DNA from 2 places in the Paenibacillus sp. FSL H3-0329 genome. Region 2 is predicted to be linked to the other one. Evidence: a T-box and tRNA genes for the amino acid it is inferred to sense, from the RefSeq annotation. Region 2 holds a T-box; the other holds one or more tRNA genes.
The links. The T-box of region 2 lies ahead of pheS (phenylalanine--tRNA ligase subunit alpha). A T-box ahead of a tRNA ligase gene usually reads a tRNA of that ligase, here a tRNA-Phe.
Positions count from the first base shown of each region.

Region 1: it has a tRNA-Phe gene. The T-box ahead of pheS (phenylalanine--tRNA ligase subunit alpha) is inferred to sense a tRNA for this amino acid. The anticodon was not compared.

Region 1 is NZ_CP150150.1:146,116-154,256, forward strand. It holds rRNA gene NSQ66_RS00690 (23S ribosomal RNA) at 1-888, shown strand, start outside; tRNA gene NSQ66_RS00695 (tRNA-Ser) at 971-1,062, shown strand; tRNA gene NSQ66_RS00700 (tRNA-Met) at 1,093-1,169, shown strand; tRNA gene NSQ66_RS00705 (tRNA-Val) at 1,178-1,253, shown strand; tRNA gene NSQ66_RS00710 (tRNA-Thr) at 1,286-1,361, shown strand; tRNA gene NSQ66_RS00715 (tRNA-Asp) at 1,376-1,453, shown strand; tRNA gene NSQ66_RS00720 (tRNA-Phe) at 1,516-1,588, shown strand; tRNA gene NSQ66_RS00725 (tRNA-Tyr) at 1,597-1,682, shown strand; tRNA gene NSQ66_RS00730 (tRNA-Lys) at 1,688-1,760, shown strand; gene NSQ66_RS00735 (helix-turn-helix domain-containing protein) at 1,910-3,004, shown strand; gene ugpC (sn-glycerol-3-phosphate ABC transporter ATP-binding protein UgpC) at 3,116-4,237, shown strand; gene hprK (HPr(Ser) kinase/phosphatase) at 4,448-5,386, shown strand; gene lgt (prolipoprotein diacylglyceryl transferase) at 5,399-6,430, shown strand; gene ppaX (pyrophosphatase PpaX) at 6,436-7,092, shown strand; gene NSQ66_RS00760 (acyltransferase) at 7,089-7,598, shown strand; gene NSQ66_RS00765 (acyltransferase) at 7,892-8,141, shown strand, end outside.
Region 2 is NZ_CP150150.1:1,919,293-1,927,433, forward strand. It holds gene NSQ66_RS08210 (sensor domain-containing diguanylate cyclase) at 1-1,152, opposite strand, end outside; T-box leader at 1,741-2,026, shown strand; gene pheS (phenylalanine--tRNA ligase subunit alpha) at 2,087-3,121, shown strand; gene pheT (phenylalanine--tRNA ligase subunit beta) at 3,304-5,748, shown strand; gene NSQ66_RS08225 (hypothetical protein) at 5,948-8,038, shown strand.

The sequences.
Region 1 (8,141 bases), 1.8 Mb from region 2:
GATCCGGTGAAATTTTAATACCTGTGAAGATGCAGGTTACCCGCGACAAGACGGAAAGACCCCATGGAGCTTTACTGCAGCTTGATATTGAATTTGGGTACGATCTGTACAGGATAGGTGGGAGCCGTAGAAATCGGAGCGCAAGCTTCGGTGGAGGCGCCGTTGGGATACCACCCTGATCGTATCTAGGTTCTAACCTAGTACCCTTATCGGGTACGGGGACCGTGTCAGGCGGGCAGTTTGACTGGGGCGGTCGCCTCCTAAAGAGTAACGGAGGCGTTCCAAGGTTCCCTCAGAATGGTTGGAAATCATTCGCAGAGTGCAAAGGCATAAGGGAGCTTGACTGCGAGACCTACAAGTCGAGCAGGGACGAAAGTCGGACTTAGTGATCCGGTGGTACCGCATGGAAGGGCCATCGCTCAACGGATAAAAGCTACCCTGGGGATAACAGGCTTATCTCCCCCAAGAGTCCACATCGACGGGGAGGTTTGGCACCTCGATGTCGGCTCATCGCATCCTGGGGCTGAAGTAGGTCCCAAGGGTTGGGCTGTTCGCCCATTAAAGCGGTACGCGAGCTGGGTTCAGAACGTCGTGAGACAGTTCGGTCCCTATCTGTCGTGGGCGCAGGAAATTTGAGAGGAGCTGTCCTTAGTACGAGAGGACCGGGATGGACGTACCGCTGGTGCACCAGTTGTTCCGCCAGGAGCATGGCTGGGTAGCTACGTACGGACGGGATAAGCGCTGAAAGCATCTAAGCGTGAAGCCCCCCTCAAGATGAGATTTCCCAATTAGTAAGACCCCTTGAAGACGACGAGGTAGATAGGTTGGAGGTGGAAGTGCAGCAATGCATGGAGCTGACCAATACTAATCGGTCGAGGGCTTATCCTATACTTAGAATGCAGATTTGTTTCGGATTCAGTTTTCAGGGAGTCAAATTCCTGTTTGGATTGCTGTGGTACTGATATCGTTTGGAGAGATACCCAAGTGGCTATAAGGGGACCCTCTGCTAAGGGGTTAGACTGCGTAAGCGGTGCGTGGGTTCGAATCCCACTCTCTCCGCCATTTTCAATCCATAGCAATACTAATTATTGTGGCGGTGTAGCTCAGCTGGCTAGAGCGTACGGTTCATACCCGTGAGGTCGGGGGTTCGATCCCCTTCGCCGCTACCATAATACCTGGAGGCTTAGCTCAGCTGGGAGAGCATCTGCCTTACAAGCAGAGGGTCGGGGGTTCGATCCCCTCAGCCTCCACCATTTTCATCTTTTTAGAATTGCTTTTACACCGTGCCGGTGTAGCTCAACTGGTAGAGCAACTGACTTGTAATCAGTAGGTTGGGGGTTCAAGTCCTCTCGCCGGCACCATTTTTAATTAATGCGGAACCGTGGTGTAGTTGGCCTAACATGCCTGCCTGTCACGCAGGAGACCGCGGGTTCGAATCCCGTCGGTTCCGCCATTTTTTCCACAAAATGAGTGGGAAGTGTAAGACTTTTCCGCTTAATTGTCATGTAATCTTATGGCTCGGTAGCTCAGTCGGTAGAGCAGAGGACTGAAAATCCTCGTGTCGGCGGTTCGATTCCGTCCCGAGCCACCTTTTTTGGGGGATTAGCGAAGTGGCCAAACGCATCAGACTGTAAATCTGCTCACGTACGTGTTCGGTGGTTCGAATCCATCATCCCCCACCATTTATGAGCCATTAGCTCAGTTGGTAGAGCACCTGACTTTTAATCAGGGTGTCGAAGGTTCGAGTCCTTCATGGCTCATCCCAAACAGAAAGTCATCACCTTAGGGTGGTGGCTTTTTTTGTGTTTTTATGTCGTATTATAGTAGCGCGCTGCTGTAGTGATTAACATAATATTAGAGAATATGCTAAAATAGGCGAAAAGAGCAAAAGTGGTGGAGTATGGTGACTATGGATAGCGAAACATTGCGGAAAAAGTTAGAGCAGCTCACCGGAAAGAAAACCGGAATCAAGCAGTTAGGGAGGCAACATTCAGCTTCTCTTTTTAGCATGGGATTGGAAGCACAGGAACAGCCGGTAATCCATGAGGGTCATCTTTGGGCACCATTATATGAGACTGATGGACGTGTAACCGCTGTCTGGGTGGAATTGGATGGACTTAACTCTTTGGAAATTCAATTAGTGAATTATGCGGTTCGAAACTTTGCAATTGCACTAAAAGCTACTGGGGTTAGAGAAGAAGGGGAAGCGGAGGCTCGGCAGCTGGGAACCTGGTTGAACACCGAACTGGAGCAAGAGAAAAATGACTCTGAGATACCCGATGAGATGGCTCTAAAGGGACGTTTATTCGGAGATATGGTTCCATTCCTACTTAGCAGTGAGAATGCACATAGCCCGCAGATCACTTATCGTTCCTTAATGAAGCTGCTGCGCAGCTATTTTGAGAATGAAATTCTGCTTATACCTCTTCAAGAAAAAGAATGGTTAATATTGGCCCGGAAGGAACTACTCACGGGCGGAGATGATAAGGATGAGGAAGAAGAGAGTGTAGATGAAATTCTGGCTCAGACCAGCATGGGCTTACACGAACTGATAGCCAGCGAATGGGTAGGTGTATTCCATTTGGCTGTAGCTCCGGCTATAGTTCCTGTTAAGGGATTGACGGGATCCGTGGCCTTGCTGAGGGAGACTATTGTACTCGGTCGTATTTTCCAAGTGGGTGAGTATATTCATTTACCTTGGGAGCTGCATTTGGAACGATTGGTTAACAGCATTCCTGACGCACGGCGTAAACAGTTACTTGGACAGATTGGCGACTATTCTTCCGTATTATCGGATAAAGAGATGCTGATGACCCTGGAGACGTTTTTTGAGATGGATTGTAATGTAAGTGAAACAGCCAAGAAGCTATATATTCATCGCAACACGCTTTTATACCGTCTGGACAAGATCAAACAGGAGACTGGCGCGGATGTGCGTAGCTTTGGGGACGCTGCTATTGTGAAGCTTACTATGCTTTTGTATAAAGTGACGAAAAGGAAATAGGTTTTTTGTGAACGTTACAAATAGCCACCGTGTCCCGTCTAGGGTAATATAAATGTACAAGGAAAAAAGAATTTTTCAATTAATCAATAATTAACTCGAGGGGGAAATACAATGGCAGGCGTACGTTTAGAGCATATTTTCAAAAAATACCCGGGTTCAGATAAAGCAACAGTAATGGATATCAATCTTGATATTAAAGATAAGGAATTTCTAGTATTGGTTGGACCATCCGGTTGCGGTAAATCCACAACTTTGCGTATGATCGCTGGTCTGGAAGAAATCTCCGAAGGTAAAATGTACATTGGCGATCGTGTAGTCAACGACGTTGCACCTAAAGACCGCGATATCGCGATGGTATTCCAATCCTACGCCCTGTATCCGCATATGAGCGTATACCAAAACATGGCTTTCGGTTTGAAACTTCGTAAAGTGAAGAAAGATGAAATCGACAAGAAAGTACGTGAAGCTGCTAGAATTCTCGATATCGAGCATTTGCTAGATCGTAAACCAAAAGCACTTTCCGGTGGTCAACGCCAACGTGTAGCTTTGGGACGCGCTATCGTACGTGATCCACAAGTCTTCTTGATGGATGAGCCTCTTTCCAACTTGGATGCTAAACTTCGTGGTCAAATGCGCGCTGAAATCACTAAACTGGTTAAACGCCTTGAAACCACTTGTATCTACGTAACGCATGACCAAACAGAAGCTATGACAATGGGTGACCGTATCGTAGTTATGTATGATGGTATCATTCAACAAGCTGCTTCCCCTGAAGAGTTGTACAATGAACCAACTAACCTGTTCGTAGCTGGATTTATCGGATCCCCTACAATGAACTTTATCAATGGTACTTTGTCCGAAGCAAACGGTTCTGTCCGTTTCCGTGCTGAGAACCTTGATGTTGAAGTACCAGGCGGAAAAGCTCAAATCATCCGCAGCAAAGGCTACATTGGCAAAGAAGTAATTATGGGCGTTCGTCCAGAAGATATCCATGAAGAGCCAGTATTCTTGGAAGCTTCCCCGAACACAATCTTTACTTCATTGGTTGATGTAACTGAAAACCTTGGTCACGAAATGCTCCTTTACTTGAGCGGCCTTGGTAAATCTACTGTAATCGCTCGTGTAGATGGACGTTCCACTACTCGCGAAGGCAGCAAGCCAAAATTGGCTATCGATATGAACAAAGTTCACTTCTTCGATAAAGAATCCGAAGTTAACATTCTGTTGGGATAAGATCGCAGGATCTTTTCTCTCTTGATAAAGCCACCCGAAAGGGTGGCTTTATTATTTAATTAGGGTCGTAATGGATAGGCGTTAAGATTGCATTCACAAGCGTTATCAATTAAGATAGCAGGAGAATTACCTCCGGAATTGTAATGAGATCGCTGTCAACCGGACGCAGTAAGCGGACATATACCGCAGGTGACGAAAGGACGAATTTACATGGCTAAGAAAGTAAAAGTATCTGAATTGGTACAACATTTTCAATTAGAGGTTATTTCCGGCCAGGAAGGTCTAAAGCGACCTATTACGGTCGATGACCTGAATCGCCCTGGACTAGAGATTGCTGGTTATTTCGAATATTATCCGGAAGAACGTGTTCAACTATTAGGTAAGACAGAACTCGCATTCTTCTCCATGCTGCCTGAAGCTGAACGTAAAAGTAGGCTTCGTGGAATCTGTAATGACAATACCCCTTGTATCGTAATTACCCGTAGTTTGGATGTACCACAGGAGTTAATTGATATAAGTAATGAAAAGGGACTTCCTGTGCTTCGTAGCTCGATGGCTACGACTATTTTCTCCAGCCGTTTGACGAGCTTCTTAGAAGGGAGATTAGCCCCTACAGCAACGATTCATGGTGTACTCTGTGATGTATATGGTGTAGGTATGCTGATTACTGGTAGTAGTGGTATTGGTAAGAGTGAGACAGCCCTTGAACTTGTAAAACGTGGACATAGACTGATCGCTGATGATGCCGTGGAAATCCGCCAGACTTCAGATAACCAGCTGCATGGTACAGCCCCTGAGTTGATCCGTCACTTGTTGGAAATTCGCGGAGTAGGTATCATTAACGTAATGACACTTTTTGGTGCGGGTGCTATCCGTAATCATAAACGGATTACACTTGTCGTTAGATTAGAGGCTTGGCAGCAAGACAAGCAGTATGACCGGCTTGGACTTGATGAGGAAACGACGCGGATTATTGATACCGATGTTCCACTTGTAACCATTCCTGTACGTCCAGGACGTAATCTTGCCGTTATTATTGAGGTTGCTGCGATGAACTATCGCCTGAAGCAAATGGGCTTTAATGCAGCCCTGCAGTTTACGAATAAGTTAACTGCGACCATATCTGAGGATATGGACGATCTCGATTAGGAGTGTGAGACAATGTTCCCATTAGCAATAGATCCTATTGTATTCTCAATTGGATCACTGCCTGTACACTGGTACGGGTTAATACTAGGGGTCGGTGCACTCGCGGGATTATTTCTTGCGATCCGCGAGGGCAAACGGTTCGGAATCCCGCAAGAATTCTTTATGGATATGCTGCTACTGGGTGTACCCTCGGCAATTATAGGGGCACGGATTTATTTTGTAGCTTTTAAATGGGACGATTATAAGCAAAATCTGATAGACGTCTTTAAGATCTGGAATGGCGGCATCGCCATTTACGGCGCATTAATAGGAGCGATTATTTGCGGAATTATTTATTTCCGTTATAAGGGTTACCCTTTCTGGCGTATTGTTGATATTTGCGCACCTGGACTACTGGCGGGTCAAATGATTGGCCGCTGGGGAAACTTTGTCAACCAAGAGGCATACGGCAGCGTAGTTGAGGAATCTTTTTTACGGGATAAACTGCATTTACCTGACTTCATCGTTAATCAAATGTACATAGGGGATGCTTTTCATCATCCGACTTTCCTGTATGAATCTCTTTGGAGCTTACTAGGGATTGCGTTATTGATGGTTCTCCGTCGTCAGAAGTTTGTACGTGCTGGAGAAATCTTCATGTCTTACTTTATATGGTATTCCATCGGTCGGTTCTTCATCGAGGCTGTGCGTACTGACAGTTTAGCTTTTAACGGAAGTGCAGGACTGGCTTCGTTTATAAATGGCTTATGGAGTCCGATGGAATGGTTAGGTTTTGAACAAGGATATCTGGATCCTGCCTATGGTAATATTCGTATTTCTCAGCTGCTTTCTCTACTGATTATTGTGGCAGCTATATTGCTGATCGTTATTCGCAGAGTAACCGGAGAGCCTAAAGCACATTATTCTGACCCTATCGTATGTACTAAACCGATCCAAGCAGATACTGTAGTGCCAGAAAGCGCAGTAAATACACCGCAGAAAACTCGTCAAGGAACACAACCTGAGCAAGGACAGCCAGCGGATGGAGATAAGAAGGAGCAGTAAAACTTATGATAGAATGCGTTCTTTTTGATCTGGATGGAACGATTGTCGATACGAATGAGCTAATCATTAGTTCATTTATGTACGCGCTGAAGGACAATGGTCTGGCTCCACTGACCAGAGAAGAGATAATTCCGCATATGGGAACAACCCTTCAGCAACAGATGAGAGTATTCTCTGGACTAGAGGATGTAAATGGTACGTTAGAAAAGTCCTATCGTTCTTATAATAATGAGCATCATGATGAGTTAGTGCGGTCCTTCCCGCTTGTAAAGGAGACCATTGAGGAGCTCTCGCGTCGTGGGATCAAACTTGGGATTGTAACTACTAAGATCCGTCCAACAACGATCAAGACTCTGGAAAGGTTCGATTTGCTTAAGTACATGGATACGATTGTGACTGTGAACGATGTTACTGAACCAAAGCCACATCAGGAGCCCGTTCTGACAGCGGTCAAAAACCTTGGCGTTGATCCTCGTAAAACCTTAATGATAGGTGACAGTGCGGTTGATATTCAATCAGCCAAAGCTGCCGGTGTATACGCTGTTGGAGTATCTTGGTCTTTGAAGGGCGAGGATACGCTCCGCAGGTATGATCCGGACTTTATCATCCATAACATGAAGGATATTATAGAAATTATGGAGCGAGGAACGAATGAATCGTGAGAAACGTAACCCGTTATCCAGTAGAAGGTCATAACTCACTTTGGTATATTTACCGTACGGTCAGCCCTTGGAAGGGTGTCCGCAACTTTATTTTTATTCAGATTGCCCGCTATTGTCCGATTCTACCGTTAAAGAATTGGATCTATCGACGGATGCTGGGGATGAAGGTTGGTAAACACACGGCTTTTGGTCTTATGGCAATGGTGGATGTGTTTTTTCCGGAGAAAATAACGGTAGGTGAGAATTCTATTATTGGTTATAACACGACGATTCTGGCGCATGAGTATCTGATCAAGGAATATCGCCTGGGCGAAGTGGTGATCGGTGAAAATGTATTGATCGGCGCGAATACAACGATTCTTCCCGGTGTAACCATTGGAGATTGGGCAGTTATAGCTGCTGGCTCCGTGGTGCACAAAAATGTGGCAGCTGGCTCTTTTGTCGGAGGCAATCCACTGCGAGAGCTGCGCCCCTCTTCAACGGAAGAACATGCGGAACAAGTGTAAACGATGCTTTTTTAACCCTGCAGTTACATATTGCGTTTTTTTAGCGCAGGTTCTGCAGGGTTTCTTGCGTCTTAGAGAAGATTATTAAGGAAACTTTAAGTTCTTCTTAAGTTTTTAGAACAGATACATTCGATATAATTAGCGTTAGTGATAAGGCGAATCCCACGCTAGGCATTCAGCTTCAAATATCAGAATGTAAAATCAGCAGGTGCAGGCTTCCTGGTATTTTCAGTTTCCACATTCCGCTTAGCGTCTCTATGAACAACCATCATAGTAGAGAAGAGGAATATAATATGAACACTGCGAGACAGGAAAGGCTGCCCCAGCTGGATATCTTCAGAGCATTAGCGATCTTAGGCGTATTGCATGTGCATTCCTCATCCTTTGCCGCTGGAGAGCAGGCACTGCATTCACCTTATTATTACTGGCTGAACTGGATCAACATTTTCTTTAAATTCGGTACGCCCTCATTTATTTTTCTGAGCAGCTTTGTATTGTTTTATAATTATTATGGGCGCCCTGTGACACGCAACTTGATTATTA
Region 2 (8,141 bases):
GGGTTGTGTGATAAGGTTCTCCATATACATTTTGAAATGAGCCCTGTTGGGAATCGCTGTTAAATGATCATAGAAGGCTAGCTTATGTAGTCGTTCTTCGTATTGTTTTCGCTGGGTAATTTCTCGAGATAACAGCATGAATTGTGCTGGGAATTTACGGCTGCCGAGAACAGGTGACACCTTAGTTTCAAGCCATACCCATTGGCCTTCTGCTCCGCGCATGCGCAGTTCTGAAATGCGCGGGGTTCCCTGAACCACGCTCTTTAATTTAGCCCAGGCAATCTCCGGTTCACGTATGTAGTTGGATAACGGATCTCCTTTTTTAGGCACATAGCCTAGAATACTGGAGTGTGAGGGGGAAGCGTATAGAATCAACCCGTTAGGATCCGTCAAAATAATGAAATCAGACATGGTTTCACCGATTAGCTGATAAAGTGTTTGTTCTTCCAGCATTTCATTCTGGAGCCAGATGATTTTGCGTCCAAGGTAAATAATGACCAGGAGAAACACAAGTAAGAGGAGCGAATATAGGGAGAACAAAGCGCTTTTTTTATCCTTAAAACCGTCCGTTACTTGCAAGGCGTAGTTGCCAATCAAGTCCTCTGCTTGATCGAGATGTGCTCTAGCTTCATTGAATTGCGAGTTTAGGGTGAGCGCAGAATATGAATCCGGATTCCAGCTACTCTTCGTCCGTTCCGTTATTAGCGTATGCCCTGAATTTTTCCACATGACAATGGTAGTTTCGAAGGAGTGCAGCTCGTTTTTTAATTCGGAAAGGATAATTACACTTTGTTTCATATCACTGTAAGGTTTTTTTATAGCGTTGATATTTGCTCTTGCTAGACTTATTCGTTCCTGCGCTTGAAGATTATTATCTATAAACTCCGTAGTGAACTGTTCACCTTCCGCGGCTGTTAGGTTTGGACCCATTGCGATTTGCAAGGCTACAGCAGCTTGATGCAGATCACGATCGGCGCTTAGTATGAGCTTAGAGTTCTGATATATATCATCATAAAGAGAATCTGACAATCTATTAATAGTGTGATTTAAATAGAGTAGCGAGGACACGCTGATCCCGACCAGAAGGACGGAGATTGCAGCGAAGACATAGAATAGTTTGCGTGTTACCTTAAATTCGAAGAACCCTGCCACAGTCATCTTCTCCCTGTATAAGATGATTAAGTAAATCTATTGCTGCTTAAGTAGAACCTGCAGAAGTCAATCTATGGTCAGGCGTAATTTAAATCAGTCACTGATGTTTGAAGGTGCTTTTGGAATAAAAGAGGTGTTGTATACATAGTGGGAAAACATAGGAAAGTGTACGTGTGAGTAAATGGTAGTTTCTAGTATATCAAGTATATAGGACGTGCTGCTTATAGAGCAATCTTTACTCATAATAATCCAAAAGACAAAATTTAAAGTTTAATGTATGGGCCTATTGAATTATCTATATTCAAACCGATGGATCCTATTACCCCACTCGATCATAAATGATACGGCTTACAGTTGCTGAAAAAAACTGCCCTTAGTCATAATGACTACAGGAAAGCTAATCATTCATTATTTGTTACGCAGTGCGTGAATGGGGTGAAGTCGTGCGGCTTTGTTCGCAGGCATCATTCCAAAAATCACGCCTGCCCGCCCCGATGCCAATCCAGCTTGTCAAAACGACAGATTTTGCATATAATAAAGAGACATATCTCTTGTAGTAAAGAGATACCTGACAATTAGCATGAATTGTGAAATGCAGTGATGGAGAAGAGTACACAGTGCCTGACTTACAGGGAGGAGACGCCGCGGATTGAGAGCGTTTCTAAGAAGCAGAGCTGTCGAAGTTCACTCCGGAGCAGTTCCCTGAATTCCTTAAGCTGTCTAATAGGGAAGGGTAGGGGATACCGGTCACAGACCGTTATTTCTGTATAAAGTGAGATAGGTATCTGTCCAGCCAAAAGAGGGAATGAAGCTCTTAAGGGGAACAGATCAGCTTGTCTAACAAGGGTGGTACCACGGTCTTTTCGTCCCTTACCGGGAGGAAAGGCCTTTTTTTGTTGAACTAGACAATGATTGAAGGGGGCTGTACACGGCCATGAAAGAGAAGTTGGAAGCATTGAAGGTTGAAGCGCTGGCTAAGCTGCAGGAGGTTATGGATCCGCAGGTACTAAATGATTTAAGAGTGAAGTATCTCGGTAAAAAAGGTGAGCTTACAGAGGTTCTGCGCGGTATGGGAGGACTTAGTGCTGAGGAGCGTCCGGTAATCGGGCAAGTGGCGAATCAGGTTCGCAGTGCTATTGAGGAGATTATCGGCGCGAAGCAGGAGGCTTTTCAAGAGCAGGAAACCCAGCAACGTTTGCAGGCTGAAAAAGTAGATGTAACCTTACCGGGTCGCCGTTTACAGCAAGGGGGCATTCACCCGCTTAGCAGAGTCGTACAGGAGATTGAGGATATTTTTACCGGCATGGGCTACCGTGTAGCTGAAGGTCCGGAAGTGGAGACCGATTATTATAACTTTGAAGCTCTAAATCTGCCTAAGAATCACCCGGCACGTGATATGCAGGATTCTTTCTATTTAACAGATGACCTGCTAATGCGCACTCAAACCTCGCCAGTACAGATTCGTACTATGCAGGCTATGAACGGTGAAGCTCCTGTTAAAATCATCTGTCCGGGTAAAGTATTCCGCCGTGATGATGATGATGCAACGCATTCCTTCCAGTTCCACCAAATCGAAGGTTTGGTCATTGGAAGTAACATTCGAATGAGTGATCTGAAGGGCACCCTGCAACAATTTGTGCAGGAGATGTTTGGACCGAATACAGGCATTCGTCTTCGTCCGAGCTTTTTCCCATTCACGGAGCCAAGTGTTGAAGTAGACGTAAGCTGCTTCAAATGTGGTGGCGATGGCTGCAGACTATGCAAGCAAAGTGGATGGTTAGAAATCCTTGGCGCAGGTATGGTACACCCGAATGTACTGAAAATGGGTGGCTATGATCCTGCTGAATACAGCGGCTTCGCCTTCGGAATGGGTGTAGAGCGGATTGCAATGCTTAAATACGGCATCGATGACATCCGTCATTTCTATAGTAATGATATGAGTTTTGTGAAGCAGTTCAAGGGCGTTTAGTTATTGTGGTGCGCTGGCTGTTAGTGGCTGGAGAATGGGTTTTGGAGCATCTGATTTCCTTGTAGGGACCGTCCTTAATAGTGTGTAGCTGAAATTGAGTGCACTTCATCCGTTCTCCCACAGGAAGCAGCACGAACGACAGTGAAATAAATACATCTGAAACATAAAGGAAGTGAGCGGATATGAAAGTATCAACCGGATGGTTGGCTGATTATACATCGATTGAAGGAGTAACCGCCGAACAGCTAGCGGAGAAGATTACCGCTGCCGGCATTGAGATTGACGGCGTAGAGCGCCGCAATAAAGGCATTTCCGGCATCGTAACCGGCTATGTGAAATCAAAGGAAAAACATCCTGATGCCGACAAGCTGAACGTATGTATCGTGGATGCGGGCCAAGATGAGGATCTACAAATCGTCTGCGGCGCAAAAAATGTAGCTGCAGGTCAAACTGTACCTGTAGCACTGGTCGGTGCTAAGCTGCCAGGACTGGATATCAAAAAAGCCAAGCTGCGCGGCGTCCTATCGCAAGGGATGATCTGCTCGGCCAAAGAATTGGGACTGAATGATAAATTGCTTCCAAAAGAGCAACAAGAAGGTATTCTTGTGCTGCCTGAAGGGACAGAGATTGGTCAGGATATTTCCAAGGTCCTCGGCTTAGATGACGAGATTCTGGAATTCGATCTGACTCCGAACCGTTCGGATTGCCTCAGTATGATTGGTGCTGCTTATGAAGTAAGTGCGATTCTTGGGCGTGAAGTTAAATTGCCTGATCCAAAAAGCGAAATTATTGAGATCAGTGGTCCTGCTGCGGATTCCATTTCCGTCAAGATTGAAGATGAAGAATACTGCAGCCATTATGCAGTTCGTTATATTGCAGGTGTTAAACCTGCACCATCACCGCTGTGGATTCAGAATCGTCTGATGGCTGCTGGGGTTCGTCCAATTAATAATATCGTGGACATTACCAATTACGTGATGCTGGAATATGGACAGCCGCTGCATGCTTTTGATGCAGATAAAGTGCAAGGTGGAGAACTCGGCGTTCGTCTTGCCCATGAAGGTGAAGTTTTGGTTACACTTGACGGTCAAGAGCGTAAGCTAGAGCCGCAAATGCTCGTTATCGCTGATGGAGTTAAAGCTGTAGGTCTGGCCGGAGTAATGGGTGGACGGGATACAGAGGTTACTGCTGAGACGGTAAACCTTGTTCTGGAATCTGCTAAGTTTGATGGTGGTACGATTCGTAAAACCTCGCGTCAATTGGGACTTCGCTCTGAAGCCTCCCTTCGTTTCGAGAAGGAAGTGGATCCAAGTGCAGTTATTCCTGCATTGAACCGTGCAGCAGTGCTGATTGCACGTTATGCTGGCGGATCGGTCCATGAAGGCATCGTGCAAGCAGGAACTGATGCTGTTCAAGAGAAGGTTCTCACCTTGTCCTTAGAGAAACTGAATCGTTATCTGGGAACGGATTTGTCCTTGCTGGAAGTGAAGACATTGTTTGGCCGCCTACACTTCAAATGCGGAGATACCGCACAAGGGCTGATTGAAGTTCAAGTCCCAACCAGACGTGGCGATATCAGCTATGATGTTGATCTTATTGAAGAAATTGCCCGCCTGTACGGATATGACAATATTCCAACGACTCTAATTGAAGGAATTACAACGCCAGGAGCACTAACTCACAAGCAAGCGCTCCGTCGTGAACTGCGCCGCTTATTGTCACATGGCGGTTACCAAGAGGTGATGGGTTACTCCTTCATCCAGCCGCAACAAAGCACAATGTTCCCTGCGTTATCAGAAGGAGCAGTAGCGGTGAAGCTGGCTATGCCGATGAGTGAAGAACGCAGCGTACTGCGTACCAGCCTTCTTCCGCAACTATTGGATATTGCCAGCTACAATACCAATCGTCGTCAAAGCGACTTGGCATTGTTTGAAATCGGCAACGTCTTCTTCACGGATGAAGAACAGCTGACTCGCCAACCACGCGAACTGCCAGTGCTGGGGCTGTTGCTTAGCGGAAGCTTAACAGTGAAGCAATGGAATGTTTCGGCACAGCCTGTGGACTTCTTTGATTTGAAGGGTGCGCTGGAAACGGTATTTGCTCATTTAGGGCTGACTGATAAAATCGTCTATGTGGGAGACAGTCCAGAAGGATTTCATCCTGGGCGTTCCGCATCGGTATATTTACTCGGGAACGAGGGCCGTGTGAAGATCGGAACGATGGGGCAGATTCATCCGGATCTGCAAAGACAGCTGGATCTGGTGGATACTTATGCGGCAGAAATTTTATTGCAGCCGTTATATGAAAGTGCGCAAAGCCGTTTGCAATATAATGAGCTTCCGCGTTTCCCGGGAATGGAACGGGATATTGCTGTGGTCGTGGATTCCGCTGTACCAGCGGGCGATCTGCTGGCTTCCATCCGTGATAACGGAGGTACTTTGCTCCAGTCCGTACAGGTATTTGACGTGTACACTGGCGGTAAGCTGGAGAGTGGAAAGAAGAGCATCGCGATCTCACTGCTGTATCGTCATAGTGAACATACATTGACTGATGAAGAAGTAGGAGAGGTGCATGAGAAGGTATTAGCATCTCTTCAACAAACTTTTGGTGCAGAATTAAGAAAGTAGCAGGAATTGTGTAAAGCCGCAGCGAATCCATTTAGAAACTGAGATTCGCTGCGGTTTTTTCTAGGTAGAGTGCAAAGCGGAGAATATCAGCCATAATCTATTGAATATTAGGGATTTTGCCAAATGCTTACCAAAAAAGCTACAATAGAAGAAGTGAAACTAGCTTAGAATCCGCACACATACAAAGGAGGGCACAACTGTGGCTATGGACCGGACACGTGTCGCCGTGGAGATATATGGAACTTCCTATAAACTCGTCGGAAGCAGTACTGAATATATGAAACAAGTGGCCCGTTATGTTGATGAACATATGCGCACGATTTCTAAATCTCACACCAGACTGGACACACCGCGTATAGCGGTGCTTGCAGCTGTACATATGGCGGAGCAGGCTATTCAGGTTCAGGACTTCAAAAATGAACTAAACATGATGACAGGTGAACGCAGTGAACTGCGATTGGAAGTATCTCGCCTGCTGGAGGTACAGCGGGAGCGGCAAGAAGAAATTGAGCGACTTGAAGCTGCGGCCAAAGAAGAGGCTGGGCGACTGATTGCTGCTGCGGAGGAAGAGCGTAAGCGGCATTTGGAGATTCAGGAGAATGAACGCAAGGTACATGCGGAGCAGCTTCAGGAGGCAGTGCAAGCTGTGGAAGTTGCACGCAAGAAGCTGGAAGAAGAATTGCTTGAGCGCGAGATAGAGCTGCAAGAACTGCGGACAAGCTACGAAGAAGAGCGGGCAGCTAGTCGTGAACAACAGCGGCAGGAACTGGCGAAGGCGGAAGCCATCCGCTTGCAGCAGCTGGAGGAGCAGAAGGCTGCTCATCTGCAAGAGCTGGAGAACATCCGAGAGACGCTGACCAAGGAGAAGACAGACACGCTGTCTGCTCTGCAGCTTGAGCTGACCGAGACCAAGTCAACACTGGAGGAAGAGCTTGAGGTTACCAAGTCTACATTAGGTAAAGAACTCGAAGATACCAGATTGACGCTGGGTAAGGAGCTTGAGGATACCAAGTTGACCTTAGGTAAAGAGCTTGAGAGTACCAAAGCGAAGTTGGGCAAAGAGCTGGCGGAAGAACGTGAAGCACTGCAGCGGGAGCAAACCAAGAATAAGGAACTGCGGCAGTCACAAGGCACTCAAGAGCATAGACATAAGCAAAGCATTCAAGAGCTGGAGAAACAGCTGGCGGAGCTTCGTGGTGGGACCGGGCAACTTCAGTCCAGATTACGGGCGGCTGAAGCCAGTCTTAAGAGTGAGCGAGATGCAAGACAGACGCTGCTTGGACAATATGAAGCGATCGTTAAACGTGAAGAACAGCTCAGTGAAGAGCTGCGCACGGCTACTGAGCTGGGCACACTGTTGAATGAGGAGCTGGAAGAGTTACGCCAGCGTTATCAACAGTCACAGAATGAAGCTACAGAGCTAAGAGCGTCACTACAGGAGACGAGTGAGAATCTGCACCGTGTTCAGGAAGAGCTTGCGGGATCAGCAGCAGAGGCGGCTAACTGGCAGGAGCTTTCGGATAAACGCATGGAAGATATTGGTGAACTGGAAATGAATCTGCTGGAGTCTGAGGAGAAATCCGTGTTGCTTCAGAAAGAGATCGACACACTACGTGGGCAAGCCGATGGATTAGTACAGCAGCTGGATCAGGAGGTTCAGCTTCGTACAGATGCAGAACGCGAAACAGCGGCACTTCGGGAGCAAGGTGTGCAGGTTCAGAAGGAGCTGTCTGCGCTTCGTGTGCGTTATGAGGAATTGATTGCTCAATACGATGATGTACTGCAAGAAGGAGAACGCCTGCAGGAAAGATATCAACTGCTGCAGGAAGAAGGCGAAGAGGCAACACGACGCTTAGAAGAGCTGTCTGAAGCTAGTCGTGAAGCCGCTGCTACTGTTGCTGAGCAACAGGAAGTGCTGAAGGAAGCAGAGGCGTACGGAGCTTCTTGGAAGCACAAGTACGAGGAGCTATCCGATCGGCAGCTGCAGTGGACGGATCTCGAAGCGAAGCTGCGCGAGGAGATCGACATTTGGCAGCAGGAAGCCGGCGAGGCTGAGATGAAGCAGGAAGCTATTGATCGTGAACGTAGCGAGGTGCTTCAGCAGTTAGGTGAAGTTGGTGAAAGCTATGAAATGGTTCAAGGACAGCTTCGTTTGTTGCAGGTCCAGTTTGAAATGCGTCAGGAAGAGCTTGACAAGCTTACGGACGAGCATCGTAACCTTAAAGAGGAATATGCCAAGCTGCAAAATGAATATAATGAATGGATTCAACTGATCGAGCAGGACAGTTGAATGCCGGATGCAAGTAAGAGGGCTGACCTGATGAGTAGAGAGATCTATTTCGGGTCAGCACTCTTTATTAATGAGCTCAGATTAAAAAAACAGCCGATATCAG